DNA from 3 places in the Shewanella sp. GD04112 genome. Region 3 is predicted to be linked to each of the others. Evidence: predicted binding sites of a transcription regulator. Region 3 holds the regulator's gene; each other region holds the start of a gene.
The links. Region 3 encodes sigma-54, which starts transcription at its own class of promoters, with help from an activator protein. Its sites were predicted from a motif close to GTTGGCACGNNNNTNGNNT; they were not measured.
Positions count from the first base shown of each region.

Region 1: the regulator sigma-54 is predicted to act here: its motif matches at 3,114-3,132, upstream of flgA (flagellar basal body P-ring formation chaperone FlgA).
Region 2: the regulator sigma-54 is predicted to act here: its motif matches at 4,092-4,110, upstream of N7386_RS06145 (YggN family protein).

Region 1 covers NZ_JAOEAL010000001.1:1,478,300-1,484,969, forward strand. The annotation lists gene N7386_RS06555 (flagellar assembly protein FlgT) at 1-19, opposite strand, end outside; gene N7386_RS06560 (FlgO family outer membrane protein) at 259-891, shown strand; gene N7386_RS06565 (LPP20 family lipoprotein) at 888-1,337, shown strand; gene N7386_RS06570 (flagellar protein FlgN) at 1,440-1,865, opposite strand; gene flgM (flagellar biosynthesis anti-sigma factor FlgM) at 1,868-2,194, opposite strand; gene flgA (flagellar basal body P-ring formation chaperone FlgA) at 2,270-2,977, opposite strand; gene N7386_RS06585 (chemotaxis protein CheV) at 3,183-4,103, shown strand; gene N7386_RS06590 (protein-glutamate O-methyltransferase CheR) at 4,205-5,044, shown strand; gene flgB (flagellar basal body rod protein FlgB) at 5,189-5,593, shown strand; gene flgC (flagellar basal body rod protein FlgC) at 5,596-6,012, shown strand; gene flgD (flagellar hook assembly protein FlgD) at 6,037-6,670, shown strand, end outside.
Region 2 covers NZ_JAOEAL010000001.1:1,382,731-1,389,400, forward strand. The annotation lists gene N7386_RS06115 (YceI family protein) at 1-315, shown strand, start outside; gene N7386_RS06120 (oxidative damage protection protein) at 400-678, opposite strand; gene mutY (A/G-specific adenine glycosylase) at 688-1,806, opposite strand; gene trmB (tRNA (guanosine(46)-N7)-methyltransferase TrmB) at 1,986-2,702, shown strand; gene N7386_RS06135 (YggL family protein) at 2,748-3,074, shown strand; gene glsB (glutaminase B) at 3,074-3,988, shown strand; gene N7386_RS06145 (YggN family protein) at 4,167-4,988, shown strand; gene N7386_RS06150 (LysR family transcriptional regulator) at 5,408-6,349, shown strand.
Region 3 covers NZ_JAOEAL010000001.1:782,106-788,775, reverse strand. The annotation lists gene N7386_RS03480 (KpsF/GutQ family sugar-phosphate isomerase) at 1-75, shown strand, start outside; gene kdsC (3-deoxy-manno-octulosonate-8-phosphatase KdsC) at 75-626, shown strand; gene lptC (LPS export ABC transporter periplasmic protein LptC) at 623-1,183, shown strand; gene lptA (lipopolysaccharide transport periplasmic protein LptA) at 1,170-1,721, shown strand; gene lptB (LPS export ABC transporter ATP-binding protein) at 1,718-2,449, shown strand; gene N7386_RS03455 (RNA polymerase factor sigma-54) at 2,555-4,030, shown strand; gene hpf (ribosome hibernation promoting factor) at 4,059-4,346, shown strand; gene ptsN (PTS IIA-like nitrogen regulatory protein PtsN) at 4,349-4,792, shown strand; gene rapZ (RNase adapter RapZ) at 4,789-5,643, shown strand; gene N7386_RS03435 (HPr family phosphocarrier protein) at 5,630-5,905, shown strand; gene mgtE (magnesium transporter) at 6,104-6,670, shown strand, end outside.

The sequences.
Region 1 (6,670 bases), 700 kb from region 3:
TCTTTCTTAGTATGTTCATCAATAAGCCCTTAACTAAAATTGCTAGGATGAGTCAGTTTACTGGCGGTGCTTTATGGCTCCAAGCAAATTGTATGCCTGATTTATCGTGGTATAGGGATAAAGTTATCAATAGATTTGTCGATAATCTGAAGAGTTCATTAAGCGCAATATTTTGACTTGGTCTAATACTTGCTTGCTTTATGGCAAAGATTGCGGCTCCCACTGGGCCACATTGATACTGATGACGAGGTTACTTCTATGCTTAAGCGTGCATTCATTCCTCTGGCACTGTTAGTGCTGGTTGGGTGTGCGACTAAACCCGTGGCACCGCCCAAACCTAGCTTAGCTGACGGCAATGGTTTGCCGCCTACGGCGACAATTAATCATCTCGCGCAGCGCATTGTGACTGAGCTAGTCAAGCAGAATGATGCCTTGCGTCCCGACCAACCTATCGTTGTTGCCACGCCTGTGTTAGTGGGGAATTTGAGTAGCACCAATGCGCTGGCGCAGCAGCTCCAGCAAGGGCTCATGACGTCTTTGCATAGCTTTATGTTTAATGTGGTGGATTTGAATTTAGGTGATGGGCTGAATGTGACGGCTGATGGCGATTTTATTTTGACGCGCGATTGGCAAAAGCTTTCGACCAACTTACCCGTTGACCATATTGTGGTATCGACGATGAGTCCCACGACTAATGGCATGGCAATCAACACACGAATTGTCACCCTGAGTAATAACCGTGTGGTCTCAGCCTCTCAAACTTATGTGACCCAAAAAGAGTTGAGTAATTACATGCAGCCTTCAGAGCAAGTTATCTCTCAGGATGGGATTTTATACCGCCAGTCGAGCCCTGGTATGAATGAAGTGCGAGTGCTAGGAGATGGAAAATGAAACGCTACCTATTCATTGTTGCGGCGCTCCTACTAACAGGGTGTGCTGCCAAAGATAAATATGTTCAGTGGGAAGATGTACCGCCAAGCAGTTTTCCTAAGCTGACGGCCATAGGTTATGCCCCGCTTGCGACTCAACCGGCTAAAGAGCAGTCCCAACGAGTATTGATGGCGATGCAGGCCTCAAAAATTGTGGCTTATCGTGAACTGGCTGAACAAGTGTATGGACAAAAGATCACCGCCAATAGCAGTGTCAGTGATTGGATGCTGACAGATGACAATGTTAAAGCTTCTGTGACTGGGGTGATCCGCGGCGCGAGAGTGGTAAAAAGCTATCCGGCAGGGGATCACTATGTCACTGAGTTGGAGCTTGATTTTGCCAAGGTATGGCAAATTTACCAACAGCAGAGCCGCCCACAAAGAATTAAAGACGTTACCTATTTTTAGCACTAGGGCAGGGTGACTAGTCCTTGCAGTACCAATAAACAAAAGCCGCACTCAGTTTTAGCGCGGCTTTTTTTATATCCCGTTTACTATTTACTGCTCGACTTATGCTTTTAAATCATTGCCTAAGCTAGAAAGGGTCGAAGTTCTGCCTTTATCGTTATAAGTCAGAGTGGTCGCGTTTCGGCTCGCCTGTAAGGCTTGGGCAAAACGGTTTAGACTCGCCAAATTCATCTCGATGAGACTGGCATTTTGAGCGTTAAGATCCTTACATTCGGCAAGGGCCTCTTTTACGGCGGCCATTTTATGGGATAGTTCTACTTGCGAGGAGAGTAAGGATTTATCGCTGTGATTGGCCAGTAAGTCATCGTTGGCCTTGAGTTCTTGCAGGCATGTTGATTTTTGCTCCGCAAGCGATAAAAGCAAATCGGCGTTTTGGTCAACCAAAGCGCCTTTTTCCTTAAGAATAATCTGTTTAAGAACAGCCAAATGGGCGTGTTGTTGATCTACCAGTTTAGCTATTTCTGTCATAGTTACTCTTTATTGAGGTCATTCAATTCAGCTTCGAAGCTGGCAATGTTGGCCGCCAACTTTTCGGGATCAATTTTATAGCGACCTTCGGCAATCGCTTGCTTAATTTCAGCGACTTTCTTTTGGTCGACTTCAGGTAGGCTGGCCATTTTGGTTTGAGCTCCTTGTAGCTGTTGAGCTTGAGCCGTAATGACAACAGAGTCACCTTTTTGTTGAGTCGATTTGGCCGCAACCTGAGTCGATTGCTCGCTTTCACTGCTCTTTTTAGTACTGTTTGAACGGACTTGCGCGGCCGCTCCGGCGTTAAATTTGCTAATATCAATTGCCATTTTAGGCTCCAGCGTCGTGTATACGGGATTTCTTAACTGGGGTATCGGCAGCCCAACGAAAAGCTTTAGCTTATTTTACATTCTAACTTCGACTTCGCCAATGGCTGTGACTATAGCATCTAGTTCCTTGTTTGAGCTGCTATTTTTGACCCTAATTTGGTCACCAATATTACCATCTTGCAGTGCTTCACCCACGGTTTTTAGCACAAAATTACTGGAACGGACATAAATCGACACTGAATCATTCTTACAGACAAAGCAAAGGTTGTTGGCAAAAATGGGAAAATTTTTGGCAACACGGCGTTTAACCCGTACGCCTGAAAGTTGGCTGGTATCGCTAAATTGCATTCCGCGTAAACTATTTTGATCAATATAACGGATTTCAACCTGAGTCGGACTGATTAACTCCCCTGGCGCCAGTGTTTCGCTGGCAACGACCACAGGGAACAGAATATCAACACGCACCGACATAAAAATCTGCCAAGGGTAGGCCAAATCAGGTGTATCACAGCTGACTTTTACTGTGTTGTTGCGGCTGATTTCCCTATCGGATGCTAGTTCAACTTTTATTGGGGATGCGCATTGTGCTGGCAGTAGTCGGTTGTCGATAGGTTGGGGAGCGATTTCCACTTTGGCATTCGCTGGCACTGAAATCTTTTCATTAATAAGGGCTTTAGCTAACTCTGATATCGCCGATACGCTAGGTACCTCGGGAGCTGCATTGGCCGCCGAGGTGAGAAATAATGCGATAACACATAAAAAATATACTAAATTTACTTTCATAATGAAGAGACTAGCTTGTAACGCCAGAATGCACCTATACTTTTATCAAACGTGAAACTGTCCTGTGTCGTTAAGGCCAAAATTTCGTGTCAGAAGTTTGACTCAGTTTCAACTATGGTTATGGATAACAAGACGCAAGCAATTAATATGCCTATACTCAAACGAGTTTTATGGCCGTACATAAACAGAACAACAAGGCAGAGTTATGTCGAGTATTCTTGATTCAGTCAACAAACGCACCCAACTCGTAGGTCAAAACCGACTAGAACTATTGCTATTTAAGTTGAATGGTCGTCAACGTTTTGGGATTAACGTATTCAAAGTGAAAGAGGTTCTGCAGTGTCCACCATTAACGGCCTTGCCTAAACTTAATCCCTACGTCAAAGGGGTGGCACATATTCGCGGAACGACCATTTCAGTGATCGATTTAAGTGCCGCAACTGGCGGACGTCCGCTCGCGAGTACCGAAAATTGCTTTATTATCATTTCAGAATATAACCGCAGCGTGCAAGGTTTCTTGGTCAGTTCAGTTGAACGTATCATCAACATGAATTGGGAAGCTATTATGCCGCCACCGCAAGGTGCTGGCCGTTATTCCTATTTGACGGCGGTGACTGAAATTGAAGGCGAGTTAGTCGAAATTCTCGATGTTGAAAAGATTCTTGATGAAATCTCCCCAGTAAAAACCGCGATTAGTGAAGAAGTCAATGAGCAGCTCACTATCGATAGAAGTCAGCATTATCACATCATGGTGATTGATGATTCGGCTGTGGCTCGTAAACAGATTATTCGCGCGTTGGAATCATTAAACTTACAGATTGATACGGCAAAAGATGGCCGCGAGGCATTGGACAAGTTAAAGGCGATTGCTGGTGAAATGAACAATGTCGCCGAAGAGATCCCATTAATTATTTCTGATATCGAAATGCCTGAAATGGATGGTTATACCTTAACGGCAGAAATCCGCGACGATCCAAAACTTAAGCATATTAAGGTCGTTTTACATACCTCACTCAGCGGCGTGTTCAACCAGGCCATGGTGCAAAAAGTAGGCGCCAACGACTTTATCGCGAAATTCAATCCTGATGAATTAGCGGCAGCAGTGAACAAGCATTTAAGTTTGTAGTGAAAGTGTGGGTTAGTGCCTAGTAGCGCTTTACGCTATAATCTAGCCCTTATTACATGATTGTTGGCACTTATTTGGGTGCTTGCTATAGGATCTAGGACGTGAATGTGCCTGACAAATCACTCGCTGAAGCCGAATATAATCAATTTAGGTTGTTCCTAGAACAACACAGCGGCATCGTACTGGGGGAAAATAAACAATACCTAGTACGTAGCCGTCTTGCTCCCTTGATGGGCAAATATAATCTGCCTTCGTTATCCGATGTGGTAAAACATTCGATGAAGCCCACGGAGCGAGCCTTACGGGCAGAAGTGATCGACGCCATGACTACCAATGAAACCTTATGGTTTCGTGACCGTTATCCGTTTGAGTTGCTCAATAATGTGTTGTTACCTGAATACAGTAAGTTGGGGCGTCCATTAAAAATATGGTCCGCTGCCTGCTCGTCTGGCCAAGAGCCTTATTCGTTGGCAATGACTATCTTAGAATATCAACAGAAGAAGCCGGGAGCTTTGCCGGGCGGCGCCTCGATTCAAGCAACCGATCTTTCACCTTCGATGTTGGAACGTTGCAAAAATGCCGAATACGATAGTTTGGCGCTAGCGCGTGGTTTATCCGAGGAACGTAAGCGCCAGTTTTTTGATGCTTTGCCCTCTGGCAACATGCGAGTTAAGGATAACGTTAAGCGTTTAGTCAATTTTCGCGCCCATAACTTACTTGAGAGTTACACCTTACTCGGCAAGTTCGACATTATCTTCTGTCGAAATGTGCTGATCTATTTTGCCCCAGAGGCAAAAGCAAAAATTTTGCGGCAATTCGCTGCCGCTTTAAATCCGAAGGGCATACTCTTTCTCGGCGCGTCAGAGTCGATTGCGGGTCTGACGGATGAATTTGATATGGTTCGTTGCAACCCGGGTATCTATTACCAGAAAAAGACTTAATATTATGATATTAAATAAAAATTACCGACATGAGTCGGTAATTTTTTACCCCGTCAAACCCCTTTTCTACACATTTCTGATAGTTTCTGTTTTTTGGCACATGAATTGCTTTGTTCCCGTGAGAGTCACGATGGAGGCAATTTTATGGCGATTAATTTTGATAAGGCACTAGGTGTGCACCAATTTACTTTGGGGATACGTGCCGAGCGTGCCGAAGTAATTTCAAGCAACATCGCAAACGCCGATACGCCACATTATAAAGCCCGTGACGTCGATTTTTCTGCGGCCTTAAATATTGCGAAAACCCAGCAACAGCAACGCAATAGCCTTGAGATGACAGGCGATGAGCAGCATTTTGGCCTCGCACAGTTAACGGGACAATACGTGAAGTTCCGTGTGCCAAATCAGCCAGATACTGGAGATGGCAATACAGTGGATATTCAACAGGAACAGTCGGCATTTATGCAAAATGCGCTCGAATATCAAATGTCTCTGGGATTTTTGGACAGTAAGTTTAGCGGCATGAAAAAAGCGCTGAGAGGGGATTAATCATGAGTTTATTTAGCATTTTTGATGTGGCAGGCTCCGGTATGTCAGCCCAGTCCGTCCGACTCAATACCACGGCGAGTAACATCGCTAACGCCGATTCTGTTTCTAGCAGTATTGATAAAACTTACCGCTCACGTCATCCCATTTTTGAAGCTGAAATGGCGAAAGCGCAGAGCCAACAGCAAGCTTCTCAAGGTGTTGCAGTAAAAGGCATTGTTGAGAGCGATAAACCCCTATTAAAAGAGTATTCGCCCGATCATCCGATGGCGGATGCGGATGGTTTTATTTATAAGCCGAATGTGAATGTCATGGAAGAAATGGCGGATATGATTTCTGCCTCTCGCTCATATCAGATGAATGTTCAAGTCGCAGAAGCCGCAAAATCTATGCTGCAACAAACACTTGGGATGGGTAAATAACATGCGCGATTTAGGAGGTAAGCTGTGAGCCTCATTAACCAACTTAGCCAGAATACGGCTCAGACGACTCAAGCTAAGAGCCAATCGAATACGGTGGCGACTAATACCACGAGCACAACGAGTACATCAACCGGCAATCCATTTTTAGATGGGATCCGCTTGCCTAGCCAATCGGTTGTGCCAGAAGCTAAGAGTCAACAGCTGACGCAGGAAGACTTTTTTTCATTACTCAGTCAGCAGTTGTCGATGCAGGATCCGTTTAAGCCCGTCGACAACGACCAGATGATTGCACAAATGGCATCTTTTTCTACCGTGGATGGTATTTCAAAGCTCAATGATGAGATTGTTAATTTAAACAGCGTGATGACATCGAGTCAGGCGCTGCAAGCATCGGGATTAGTTGGACGTAAGGTGTTGATCCCAACCGATACCGGCAATGTGTCAGTCGAAAGCCCCACCCTGAGTGGCGTGGTGAGTACGCCAGACAAAATTCCTGTGATTAACGTGCGTGTGCTAGATGATAAAGGCCAAGTGGTTAGCACCTTTAACATCGATGGCAGTGATGGCGGCAACATCCCTGTGACATGGGATGGTCTGAATGAAAATGGTGAGCCTGTTAGTGCCGGCAATTACACCATTAAGGCCAGCGGTCTTGTTG
Region 2 (6,670 bases), 600 kb from region 3:
GATAAGCACATCCGTAGTGGCGATTTTTTGAATACTGCTAAATTTGCAGAAGCGACTTTCGTTTCGACCTCGGTTGAAGACAAAGGCAATGGCGATATGGTTATCACAGGTAACTTCACGCTAAACGGTGTGACTAAACCGTTGGCAATCCAAGCGCATGCTGTGGGCGAAGGTCAAGATCCTTGGGGCGGATACCGTGCAGGTTTTACCGGTACTACCACGTTTGCGATGAAAGATTACGGTATCAAGATGGATTTAGGCCCAGCGTCTGCCAATGTTGAGTTAGATTTAGTGGTAGAAGGCGTGCGTAAGTAAGCTTAACGCTACTGAGCTGCATTTATCAGCGAATAAAAAAGCGCCTTTGGGCGCTTTTTTGCTTTTATGGATAGGCGCTTAGGCTTATTCCTGACCCTTTTCAGGCACAAAACCTTCAATTTCCACGTCTTTACCTTCGAAGAGGAAAGAGGTCATTTGTTCTTCCAAAAATTTACGATCATCAACATTCATCATGTTGAGCTTCTTTTCGTTGATCAGCATGGTCTGCTTTTTCTGCCATAGGCCCCAAGCTTCTTTACTGACGTTATCGAAAATACGTTTACCTAAATCACCTGGATACAGTTGAAAGTCTAGGCCGTCGGCTTCTTTGTTTAAATATACGCAATTGACTGTACGCGCCATGATTATTCCTTACTGACTGTCGAGGTTGCTAGCAATAGCTACGAGTGATCCCAAGTTGGCCAACACGCGCTCGGTTGCGGAGGCGAGTCCCACTTTGGAAGGTTGATTGATGTTATACCAGAGAGACTGGTTTTGTTCCATGACTGCGCCCACGCTCTGCATACCCAAGGTTTGCTTGTCGTAGCCATTTGCTTGGCTATCTAAATTCAGTAGCATGGGCTGAATATCTAAATGGAAATGGCTAAAGGTATGCCTAAAACCGATTAATGGTTCGAGTTGTGCGGCGTGATAACCCTGGGCCTCAAGCTCTGCATTGAGTGCGGCTTGAGTACTAAATTCGGGGAAGCACCAGAGTCCGCCCCAAATGCCGGCAGGAGGGCGCTTAGCCAAGAAGACTTGGTTATCTTTGAGTAAAACCAACATCCAAGCGGCTTTCTCTGGGATAGTTTTCTTAGGCTTTTTACCGGGGAACTCAGTTTGTCTTCCCATTAATTGAGCTTTGCAATCAATAGCCACTGGGCAAGCGGCACAATTGGGTTTGCTGCGAGTACAAATACTGGCACCAATATCCATCATGGCTTGGTTATATTTTTGAATATCCTGCTCTGGCGTTAACTGCTCGGTTAATTGCCAGAGTTGTTCTTCCACAGGTTTTTGACCGGGCCAGCCCGCAATCGCGCCATGTCTTGCTAATACGCGCTTAACATTGCCATCAAGGATCGGATGATGTTGCCCAAGTGATAGGGATAACACTGCACCTGCTGTCGAGCGGCCAATACCTGGCAGCGCTAACACTTGCTCAAAGTCTGTTGGAAATTGCCCCTGATACAGATCGCGAACCATCTTAGCGGCTTTATGTAGATTGCGAGCTCTGGCGTAATAACCAAGCCCAGTCCAATGATGCAGTACTTCATCATCCGGCGCGTTAGCGAGGGCTAACACATCGGGGAAACGTGCCATAAAACGCTGGTAATAGGGGATTACAGTCGCTACCTGAGTTTGTTGCAACATAATCTCTGAAACCCATACGCGATATGGGGTTTTATCTTGCTGCCAAGGGAGGGTTTTACGACCGTGGGTGTCGTACCAATTAACGATACGTGTAGCAAAGGAGGCTGTAGATTTCATCGGCGCAGTGTAGCGGGAGATTGGTTGGCAAACAAGTAACACCCCATCGAAAAATCGGCCTAGATTCGCTCTCTAGGATAATCTTGTTATACTTCGCCTCCATTAGTGCTTGCACTGTAAGTTGAACTTTGGATAATGCCCTTCTTTTTAGATGGTGTTGTCCACGAGACGAGGCAAAAATGAGCGAAGTCACTACCGCTGAATTTAATGAAGAAGGCAAGTATCTGCGTAAGATCAGAAGCTTTGTCCTAAGAGAAGGTCGTTTGACTAAAGGTCAAGCGCAAGCCATTGAGACTCAGTGGCCAACAATGGGCTTAGATTACAGCCCAACACCATTAAACCTGACCGAAGTGTTTGGTCGCGAAGCCGATACCGTACTGGAAATTGGTTTCGGCATGGGCGCCTCTTTAGTACAAATGGCGCAAGAAGCTCCAGAGCAGAACTTTATCGGTATTGAAGTCCATAAGCCTGGCGTGGGTTCATGCTTAAGTGACGCTGCCGCTGCTGGGGTGACTAATCTTCGCGTGTATCACCATGATGCAATGGAAGTGTTAGAACATGCTATCGCCGATGGCAGTCTTGCTCGCGTGCAGTTGTTCTTCCCCGATCCTTGGCATAAAAAGCGCCACCACAAGCGCCGTATCGTGCAGGCCGAATTTGCTGAGCTTATCCGCCGCAAACTAAAGATTGGCGGCGTGTTCCATATGGCAACCGACTGGGAAAACTACAGCGAGCATATGCTGGAAGTGATGAATGCGGCCAATGGTTACAAAAACCAATCCGCCGATGGTACCGTGGTGCCGCGCCCAGATCATCGCCCACTGACTAAATTTGAAGCCCGCGGTCATCGCCTCGGCCATGGTGTGTGGGATCTGATGTTTGAGCGTATCGCTTAACATCTTTTATGGATTTTATTTTTTAACACAACGGGGAAAATCACTATGGCAAAGAATCGTAGCCGTCGTTTACGTAAGAAAATGCGCGTTGATGAATTCCAAGAGTTAGGTTTTGACATTACTTGGACCTTCGATGCATCTGTCTCTGAAGCCGATATTGATGCAACAGTCGATAAGTTTATCGATGAAGTCATTGAAGCCCGTAAGTTAGGTTTCCACGGCGGTGGTCATATCGAGTGGGAAGGTATTATTGCTACCCAAACTATCGGTAAGTGTACCGAAGAAGATGTTGCTGCAGTGAAGGCTTTCTGGGCGGGTCAAAAAGTGACTCAACTTGAAGTTAGCGATCTGTACGATATCTGGTGGAGTTAATGCCAGAACAGGCGTTATTAGAGGAAGTGGTCGACAAAGTTCGGCCCTTGCTCGGCCAAGGAAAGGTTGCTAATTATATCCCTGCGCTCGCCAATGTTGATGCTGGTAAACTGGGCATTGCTGTGACCACAATTGACGGTGAAACCATAGGCGCAGGCGATTACCTTGAGCCATTTTCAATTCAAAGTATTTCTAAAGTTTTCAGCTTAACCTTAGCGCTAACTTTATATGAAGAAACCGAAATTTGGAGCCGCGTCGGTAAAGAACCCTCGGGACACTCCTTCAATTCACTAGTCCAAGTTGAACTCGAGCGGGGTAAACCTCGCAATCCCTTTATTAATGCTGGCGCGTTAGTTATCGCTGACTTATTACAGAGCCGTTTAGGGGCGCCTAAGCATCGGATGTTGGAATTGGTCAGGGCGCTGAGTCAAAACGATAAAGTCTGTTTCGACAAGCAAGTGGCGGATTCTGAATATCAGCATAGTGCTCGCAATGCGGCCATCGCTTATCTGATGAAATCCTTCGGTAATTTTCAAGGCGATGTCGATACAGTGCTGCGCACTTATTTTCATTATTGCGCCTTAAAAATGAATTGCGCCGACCTATCGCGGGCGATGTTGTACTTAGCCAACCGTGGTAAAACCTTAGATGGCACTGAACTTATTTCGCAGGTGCAGACTCGGCAATTAAATGCCCTGTTAGCAACCTCAGGCTTGTATGACGGCGCAGGTGAGTTTGCCTATCGTGTTGGTATGCCTGGTAAAAGCGGTGTTGGCGGCGGCATTATTGCGGTGATCCCCGGGGAACTCTCGGTCTGCGTTTGGTCACCCGAATTAGACAATCAAGGTAACTCCCTCGCAGGGACGGCGATGCTTGAGCATCTCAGCCAGCGTCTCGGACGTTCAATCTTCTGATTTAACTCTTTTATTAGCACTGTTAGGCTAAATATTAGTGAAATTCACTAATCTGCTCTCGGTGCTAATTTTTATAACTTCATACTAATCATATTGTTACAAAGTTGGCACATCTTCTGCTATTCATCTTTTAGCATGTTAGCTTAGTCGAATTCCTCAGATTAAAGGATGAACAACAATGAAGATAAATACACTATTAACCGGAGTGGCATTATCGGGTGTTATTTTAAGCGCTTCTGGCTTGCAATCAGCACAAGCGAAAACCGAGCCGCAAATCGATGAGCGCTGTGAGGTTTCTCTTAACTATGATGTGAGAGTCGAACCGAAAAAATTAGTGATGAGCGAGAAGGGCGCTGAGAAGTATCGCATCGAGGTCGACAAGTTATACGTTGAAGGCAAGCAGGTAACCTTAACCGACAAACAGAAAAAGCTCGTGAGCCAGTATGCCGATGAGGTGTCGACTCAGGTTCCTGAGGTCATTGAATTAGTCAACGAAGCGGTTGCATTGGCCTCTCAAGCTGTGAGTATGGCCTTAACACCACTGATGGGCGATGCGGCAGGCGCTAAGTTTGATGAGATGATGGCGGGAGTGCAGAAGCGTGTTGATACCGTAGCCTACAAGCAGGGCGATAGTTTTTACCTTGGTGCGACTGAAGAGTCGATGCAAAACACCTTTAACGACGAATTTGATAAGGAAATGGAGCAAATCGTGCAAAACTCCATTGGCACTCTAATGATGAATATCGGCAGCCAAATCCTTGCGGGCGACGGTGAGTCCTTCGAAGCTAAGATGGACGCATTCTCACAAAAAATGGATAGATTAGGCGATGATATTGAGCAGCAAATTGAATCCCAATCTAAGGGGATTGAAGCGAAAGCCGACCGTTTATGTGACCGTTTTGAAAACCTGCTGGTGCTTGAGAATCAACTGCGTAAAGAAGTGCCAGAGTTAGCGCCCTATGTGTTGACTCAAAACACTCACCATGAATTACGTGAATAGTGCTCGGCAGAGTAGCTTAAAACCAACACTGGTTGGAGTCAGGTAATGCCGAGCTAACTGACATCATAAATACAGTGATATAAATGAAAAAGCCCCAGTACGTTAAGTGTCTGGGGCTTTTTCTTGATTCATTTTAGCCAAGCGGAATGATATTAATCTGATTGCTTGCGGCTATTTACTATGGAATATTACATTCTAAAGACTAATGTTTGGTATACTCTTAAAATATAATGAAAAGCTGGCAATTCAGTCAGATAGAACACTCTACTTTAGCGGACTTTTTCGGGCTAAATCTCTACAACGAACCCAATTGCTGTGAGATATTAAGGCATTGAGGGATGCTTCAAGGCATTTGTGCTGCATTCCTATGCTATTCCGAAAGTTAATATCACTGTCGAAACTGCTTAAGGCGACTTTCCATGTTAGAACTGTTAGAACCTATTGCGATTTTTACTCATGTGGCCAGAGCTGGTAGTTTTAGTGCCGCCGCAAGAAGGCTTGGGATCTCTAAATCTAAGGTCAGTACGCAGGTAGCCGATCTCGAACATAGACTCGGTGTTCAACTGATCCAGCGTACCACTCGAAGCTTAAGTCTGACTGAAGCTGGACATTTGTTATATCTGCAAGGTGAAGAGTTGCTTCGCGATGCCGAACAGGCCATTGCTAGCGTGCATAACTTAAACGATGCCACCCGCGGCGTGTTAAAGGTGGGGATTTCCCAGTCCTTTGGTGCTATGCATATTATTCCCGCGCTGCCATCATTTATGGCCAAACACCCTGAACTCGAGCTGCAAGTCAGCTTATTAGATCATAAGGTGGATGTAGTCAGCGAAGGTTTAGACCTATTGTTAACTATGTCTGAGCAGCTTCCCTTGGGTATGGTGGCGCGCCCTTTGATGAAGTGTCAGTTCCTACTCGTTGCCTCGCCTGATTATATTGCTAAACATGGTGAACCGTCGCGTCCAGAGCAATTAGTCGACCATAACTGCTTGGTGTATCAAGGTGAGTGGCATGAGCACAGCATGTGGCAGTTTAAAAAGGGCGATGATTACTGTGAGATAGGTGTCTCTGGTAACTTTAGAGTGGATAACGCTCCCGCTTTAAAATCAGCTGCGATCAGTGGCTTAGGGGTTGTCTATCTTGCCAGTTACTTGATGGAAGATGAAATCGCTAAGGGCACCTTAGTGCCGCTGCTGAGGGATTGGCAACTGACTCATCATTTACCGCTACAGGCCGTTTACCCACGCCGTAAACACTTAGCGCCTAAGGTGAGTGCTTTCATTGAGTTTATTAAAGACCACATTGGTAATCCGCCTTATTGGGACATTCCCTATGCGGAACTCTTCAGTGAACGTCAGTAATTTTGGAAACATTGTTCTTAAAATGCGGTTAATGCATTTTTAGAGAGTTTGATGGTTTTGAAATTCATTTAAAATCAATTATTTGTATCGAGATTAGTTTGTATTTTAGTTTGGTTTTTTAGGGTTCTCTAAAACAGCTTTTTAGTAGGTGTATTGAAGTCTGTTCTTAAATGGATACAATGGTTGCCAGATGATTCGGAATGACCTGAGTCCTACACTTTTACTGGAAATGACCCCTTTTGGTATTAGCGTACAGGTTGGCAGCAATGCAGTTTCGGATCACAGCCAGCAGAAGTTTGCGAACTAAAACAATGTTGGCTT
Region 3 (6,670 bases):
ATAGTGATAGATAAAGAACATCATCCTGTCGGTGCCCTCAATATGCTCGATATGGTTAAAGCGGGAGTGATTTAATGCCACAGCAAGGTTTTTACGGCCCCATCAGCGACGATGTTTGGCAAAGGGCGCAAAAAATTAAACTGCTGATCTGCGATGTGGACGGAGTGTTTTCCGATGGCCGCATTTATTTGAGCAACTCTGGGGAAGAGCTCAAAGCCTTCCACACCCGCGATGGTTATGGTGTGCGTTCATTACTGACCAGTGGTTTTAATCTGGCGGTGATCACTGGCCGTCAGTCTAAAATTGTTGAAAACCGCATGACGGCGCTGGGTGTGACCCATATTTATCAGGGCGTAGATAATAAATTCGTTCCCTATGAAGAGCTGTTGTCGCTCTACAATGTCACCCCAGAAGAAGTCGCCTATATCGGTGATGATATTGTCGACCTGCCGGTGATGAATGTGGTTGGCCTTGCCGTCTGTGTTGCCGATGGGCATCCCTATGTCCGCCAACACGCCCATTTTGTGACTCACTTAAATGGTGGACATGGCGCACTCAGGGAACTCACGGATCTGCTCTTATTGAGCCAAAACAAGTTCACTTCCGCCCATGGGATGAGCATATGAGTCGTGTGACCCTCGCCATTATCGCCTTTTTTGGTACTGCGCTGGTGCTATATTGGCAAGTGCAGCAAAAACGCGGTGGCGATACGGATGACAGCTTGAACGTCAGTGACAGACCCGATTACATTATCGAAGATCTGCGCAGCATTGAGTTTAATGAGCAAGGGCAAGTTAACAGTCGCGTCACGGCAAAGCACATGGAACACTATGAGCTGAAAAACCAAACCGACTTTACTGAGCCCGTCTATCTTGTCTATCCAGACCAAGGTAAAGCAAAATGGCAGATCCGAGCCGACCAAGGTCGACTCAATAAAGATACCGGCAAGGTTGTATTAGAAAATAATGTTATTATCGATGCCATCAGCCCTGGTGAACCCATACAGACATTGTCCACCAGTTTTTTAGAACTCGATCTCAACACTATGATAATGACCTCTGACCGCATCATTTACGTCACAGGGAAAGATTTTAATATTCAAGGGCAAGGCCTTTATGCCGACCTTAACGCGCAGGAAGTGCAATTGACCAGTCAGGTAGTAGGAACCTATGAAGCAAAATAACATATTACTTGCCGGCCTAATGCTAATCACCAGCATGAGCGCCTTCGCCAAGGTCGGTGACTTACAGCAAGAAGTGAAAATTAAAGCCGTTAGCCAAACTGCGGACATTAAAAACAACCAGATCATTTTCTTCGGTCCGGTTGAAGTCACCCAAGGCTCGATTAAAATCCATGCGGATCAACTACGTGCATTTTCTGCCGAAGGGGAAAACAGCAAGATTTTAGTGGCAACGGGGAATCCTGCGACTTACAGCCAAATTCTCGACGATGGACGCCCAGCTTCGGCGAGCGCCAAAGAAATTCGCTACGAAATGGCGACCCGCACCCTGACCTTAACAGGCTCAGCGACCCTAGACCAAGCGGGTAGCCAAGTGACGGGTAACCTTATCCGTTACGATATTATTCAGCAGAAACTAATCGCTGAGAGCACGGGTAGCGGCGATGATCGCGTGATTACCATTATTCAACCTGACAACTATCAGGAAGAGCTCAAGAATCAGCCAGCGGACAAACCTGTGAAAAAACAGGATTCTAAATGACCCAAATCACCTTAAAAGCACAGAATCTCGCTAAGAGTTATAAGAGTCGTCAGGTTGTGAAAGATGTCAGTCTGACGGTCAAAACGGGTCAAGTCGTCGGCCTACTCGGCCCAAACGGCGCAGGTAAAACCACCACCTTTTACATGGTCGTGGGCTTAGTCAAAAGTGATAAAGGCCATATCTTTATCGACGATGATGATTTAACTGCCGATCCTATGCACCTGCGCGCCCGCAAAGGCATTGGTTACCTGCCACAGGAAGCCAGTATCTTTCGCAAGCTGACCGTGCACGACAATATCATGGCGGTACTGCAAACCCGTAAAGAGCTCAATCGCGATCAACGCGAAGAAGAGCTGGAACATCTGCTCGAAGAGTTCCATATCACCCATATTCGCGATAGCCAAGGCATGTCGTTATCGGGCGGTGAACGTCGCCGCGTCGAAATTGCCCGCGCCTTAGCGGCCAATCCTAAGTTTATTCTGCTCGATGAACCCTTCGCCGGTGTCGACCCGATTTCGGTTATCGATATCAAGAAAATCATCGAACAACTCAAGAGCCGAGGCCTTGGGGTACTGATCACAGACCACAATGTGCGCGAAACCTTAGACGTCTGTGAACATGCTTACATTGTCAGTCACGGAAACCTGATTGCCGAAGGAACTCCCGCAGAGATCTTAGACAATCAGCAAGTTAGGGCTGTGTACTTAGGTGAACAATTCAGGCTATAGTTACTTAAACAGAGCCAATTAGCCTTGAATTTTGGCTTATCAGCACCATCAATATGATAACAAGCGGCCTAAATTCAAAATAATAACGTAGGGATCAGCGGTAACATGAAAGCGTCACTCCAGCTCAAACTGGGTCAACAGTTAACCATGACGCCACAACTTCAACAGGCCATTCGTCTGTTGCAATTGTCGTCATTGGAACTGCAGCAAGAGATCCAGCAAGCCTTAGACTCTAATCCTCTTCTCGAGCTGGAAGAGGAGCAATTCGACGCGCCTACCGAACGTAAGCAAGATATCGCCGATACCGACTTTAGCGAAACGACAGCTCAGCCACAGGAACAAGACAATTCCACCGTAGACATTGCCGAGTCGCTGACCAAAGAATCCCTGCCCGAAGAACTCCCCATGGACACCACTTGGGATGAAGTCTTTACCGCATCACCAAACTCAGGTGCTGGCGCCAGCCGTGAAGATGACATGCCCTTCCAAGGGGAAACCAGTGAAGGCCTGTACGAACATTTAGAATGGCAGAAAAACCTCACGCCCTTCTCTGAAACCGATTTAGCCATCGCCACCGCGATTATTGATGCCATCGACGATCAGGGTTATCTCACTCAAAGTACTGAAGATATCCTCGAGGCCATGGGCAATCCAGAGATAGAACTGGATGAAGTCGAAGCCGTACTCAAGCGCATTCAACACTTCGATCCCGTTGGTGTCGCCGCAAGGGATTTAAGCGAATGTCTGCTTATCCAACTCTCCCACTTTGCGCCGGATACTCCACACCTCGAAAACGCCCGCATGTTGATCAAAGATCATTTAGATCTGATCGCCGCCCGCGACTTTAGATTGTTAATGCGTAAGACCAAGCTTAAGGAAGATGATCTGCGCGATAGCATTGCCCTCATCCAAACCTTAAACCCTCGCCCCGGCTTACTCATCACCCCTGTTGATGAAGAATATGTCATCCCCGATGTGTCGGTATCGAAGAAAAATGGCCGCTGGGTGGTCGAGTTAAACCCGGACTGCATGCCAAAAATCAATGTTAATCAACAATATGCAGCCATGGCACGCAGCACTAAAAGCCAAGCCGATAGCCAATTTATCCGCGGGCATCTGCAAGAAGCCAAGTGGTTTATCAAAAGCCTTGAAAGCCGTAACGAAACACTGCTCAAGGTGGCAAACTGCATAGTGCAATATCAACAGGGCTTCTTCGAATACGGTGAAGAAGCCATGAAACCTATGGTCCTAAACGATATCGCCGAGGCGGTAGAGATGCATGAGTCCACCATTTCACGGGTGACCACACAAAAATACATGCATACCCCAAAGGGACTTTTTGAACTAAAATATTTCTTCTCAAGCCACGTCGGGACTGATGATGGCGGTGAGTGCTCATCCACGGCAATCAGAGCCTTCATTAAGAAACTGGTTGCAGCGGAAAACCAGAAAAAACCATTAAGCGACAGCAAGATGGCACAACTTCTGGCAGAACAGGGAATTAACGTTGCGCGCAGAACCATTGCGAAGTACCGAGAGGCGATGCTTATTCCCCCTTCCAATCAGCGTAAAAGTTTATAGCCTAAAGTGGAAATCGGAGGACGTTTATATGCAAATAAACCTGAGTGGACACCATATCGAGATTACTGAATCGTTACGGGCTTATGTTGAGGAAAAGTTTTCAAAACTTGAACGTCATTTCGAACAGATCAATAATGTGCACGTTGTGCTCAATGTTGAGAAAATGCAACAAATTGCCGAAGCGAGAATAAACCTCACCGGTGGTGAAGTCTTCGCGACTTCAGAGCATGCAGATATGTATGCTGCCATAGACGTCCTGATCGACAAGCTTGATCGTCAGGTTATTAAACACAAAGAGAAGTTAACAAAACACTAGCAATGGAACTTCGTACCATACTGCGGCCGGAATGCACGACCTGCGCCACTCCGGGCAGTAAGAAAAAGGTACTGGAACTTATCAGCGACTTAGCCGCTGCCCAGTACCCCACCCTCTCATCTCAAGAGATCTTCGAAAGCCTAGTGGCGCGCGAAAAGATGGGGAGCACAGGTATAGGTAACGGCATCGCCATTCCACATGGTCGATTAACCGATATAACACAACCCATAGCCATATTGGTGAAATGTGAGGAGCCGATAGCCTTTGATGCTATCGATAAACAACCTGTCGACATTTTATTTGCGCTGCTAGTGCCTGCTGACCAATGTCAACAGCACTTAAGCACTTTGTCCTGCATGGCTGAAAAGCTCAGCGACAAGCAAATATTGAAGCAATTGCGCAAGACGCATGATGAAACGGAACTCTATCAGGTAATCACTGGATGAAACTGGTCATAGTGTCAGGGCGCTCAGGCTCAGGCAAATCGGTCGCACTAAGAGTGCTGGAAGATCTCGGCTACTATTGTGTCGATAATCTTCCTTTGCCGCTGATTGGCAGCTTACTCGAACAGCTCAAGGGCAGTAACGATCTCGTCGCCATCAGCGTCGACGTGCGTAACCTGCCGGAGCAAGACAAGGTACTCGTCAAACAGCTTGCTAGCCTGCCAGAGGGCACTGAACTTACCAGCTTCTTCTTAAACTCCAGCGATAAAGTACTGCTAAAGCGCTACAGCGAGACTCGGCGCTTACATCCCTTATCTAAGAGCCGAGTATCACTGCAGGAAGCCATTAAGCTTGAAGGCAAGTTGCTCGAGCCCCTGTCACAGCAGATGGATCACTACATAGATACCTCGAATCTGAATATCTATGAACTCAGCGACCAAGTACGGCAAATCCTGCTTGGCAGTGTCGATAAGGAACTGGTGATCAACTTCGAGTCTTTCGGTTTTAAGCATGGTATGCCAACCGAAGCCGACTTTATGTTTGATGTGCGCTTTTTACCCAACCCCCACTGGGAACCCGAGTTGCGCCCCCTCACAGGTTTAGATGAACCTGTGGCAGAGTTTTTAAATCGCCAGCCACTGGTCAATAAGTTCATCTGGCAAATCGAGAATTTACTCGAGACTTGGTTACCCCACTTAGAGCGTAATAACCGCAGCTATCTGACCATCGCCATCGGCTGTACTGGTGGTCAACACAGATCGGTTTACGTGGCCGAACAACTGGCTAAACGCTTTAGCAACGGCAAACACAAAGTGAATGCCCGACACCGAGAGTTAAGTCATGCCAAAGCTTGAGCGCCAAGTCACCATCTGCAATAAGCTTGGTTTACATGCCCGCGCCGCCACTAAGCTCGTGGTGCTTGCGTCTGAGTTTGATGCCAGCATTACTCTGATCCAAGGTGAAAAACAGGCCTCTGCCGCCAGTGTTTTAGGGTTACTTATGCTAGAAACAGGCATGGGTAAAACCATTACCCTGATTGCCGAAGGCCCAGATGCCGAGCCTGCGCTCAATGCCATTTGCGCGCTTATCGACGCTAAGTTCGACGAAGCCTGCTAATAGCCCCGACATCTCACCTCGATGCTCCCTGCCGTTATTCAGTACCCTGTTTGGTTTTGATTTCAGCACCTTATACCAGTAAAACACATTTGTGACTCGACGCCCTCCCGTGCGCTCAATTACAATATACTGCTGCGCTTTGGCTTAGTCCTCAACAGCCAAACGCCACCCATCCACCGTCACCACCTTGGAGGAAACATGCCTGTAGAAGCCTCAGACAGCTTACAAGTCGAACAACGTCTCGACCAACTGAGCCATGCCCTCAATAGCGGTATGTTTGTGCATGTCAGGCAAATGCTGCAAAACATGGCGGCGTCGGATATCGCATTGATTTTAGAGTCCTCGCCCCCTAAGGCGCGGCAAGTGTTGTGGCAACTTATCGATCAAGATCAGCTTGGGGATATTCTCGATGAACTCAGTGAAGAGTTAAAAGATCCGCTGATCCGCGCCATGAGTCCAGAGCGGGTCGCCAAGGCCACCGCCAGTATGGATACGGACGATCTCGCTTATATCCTGCGAAGCTTGCCGGATACCGTCTATAAGCAAGTATTGCAGTCAATGAGTCTGCAAAACCGCCAACGGGTGGAGCAGGCACTCTCATACCCCGACGAAACCGCGGGCAGCCTAATGAACACAGATACTGTGACCTTAAGGCCCGATGTGAATATCGATGTGGTACTGCGTTATTTGCGCCAACGGGGCAATCTGCCCGATACCACAGACACCTTATACGTGGTGGATAAGCACGATCGCGTACTTGGCGGG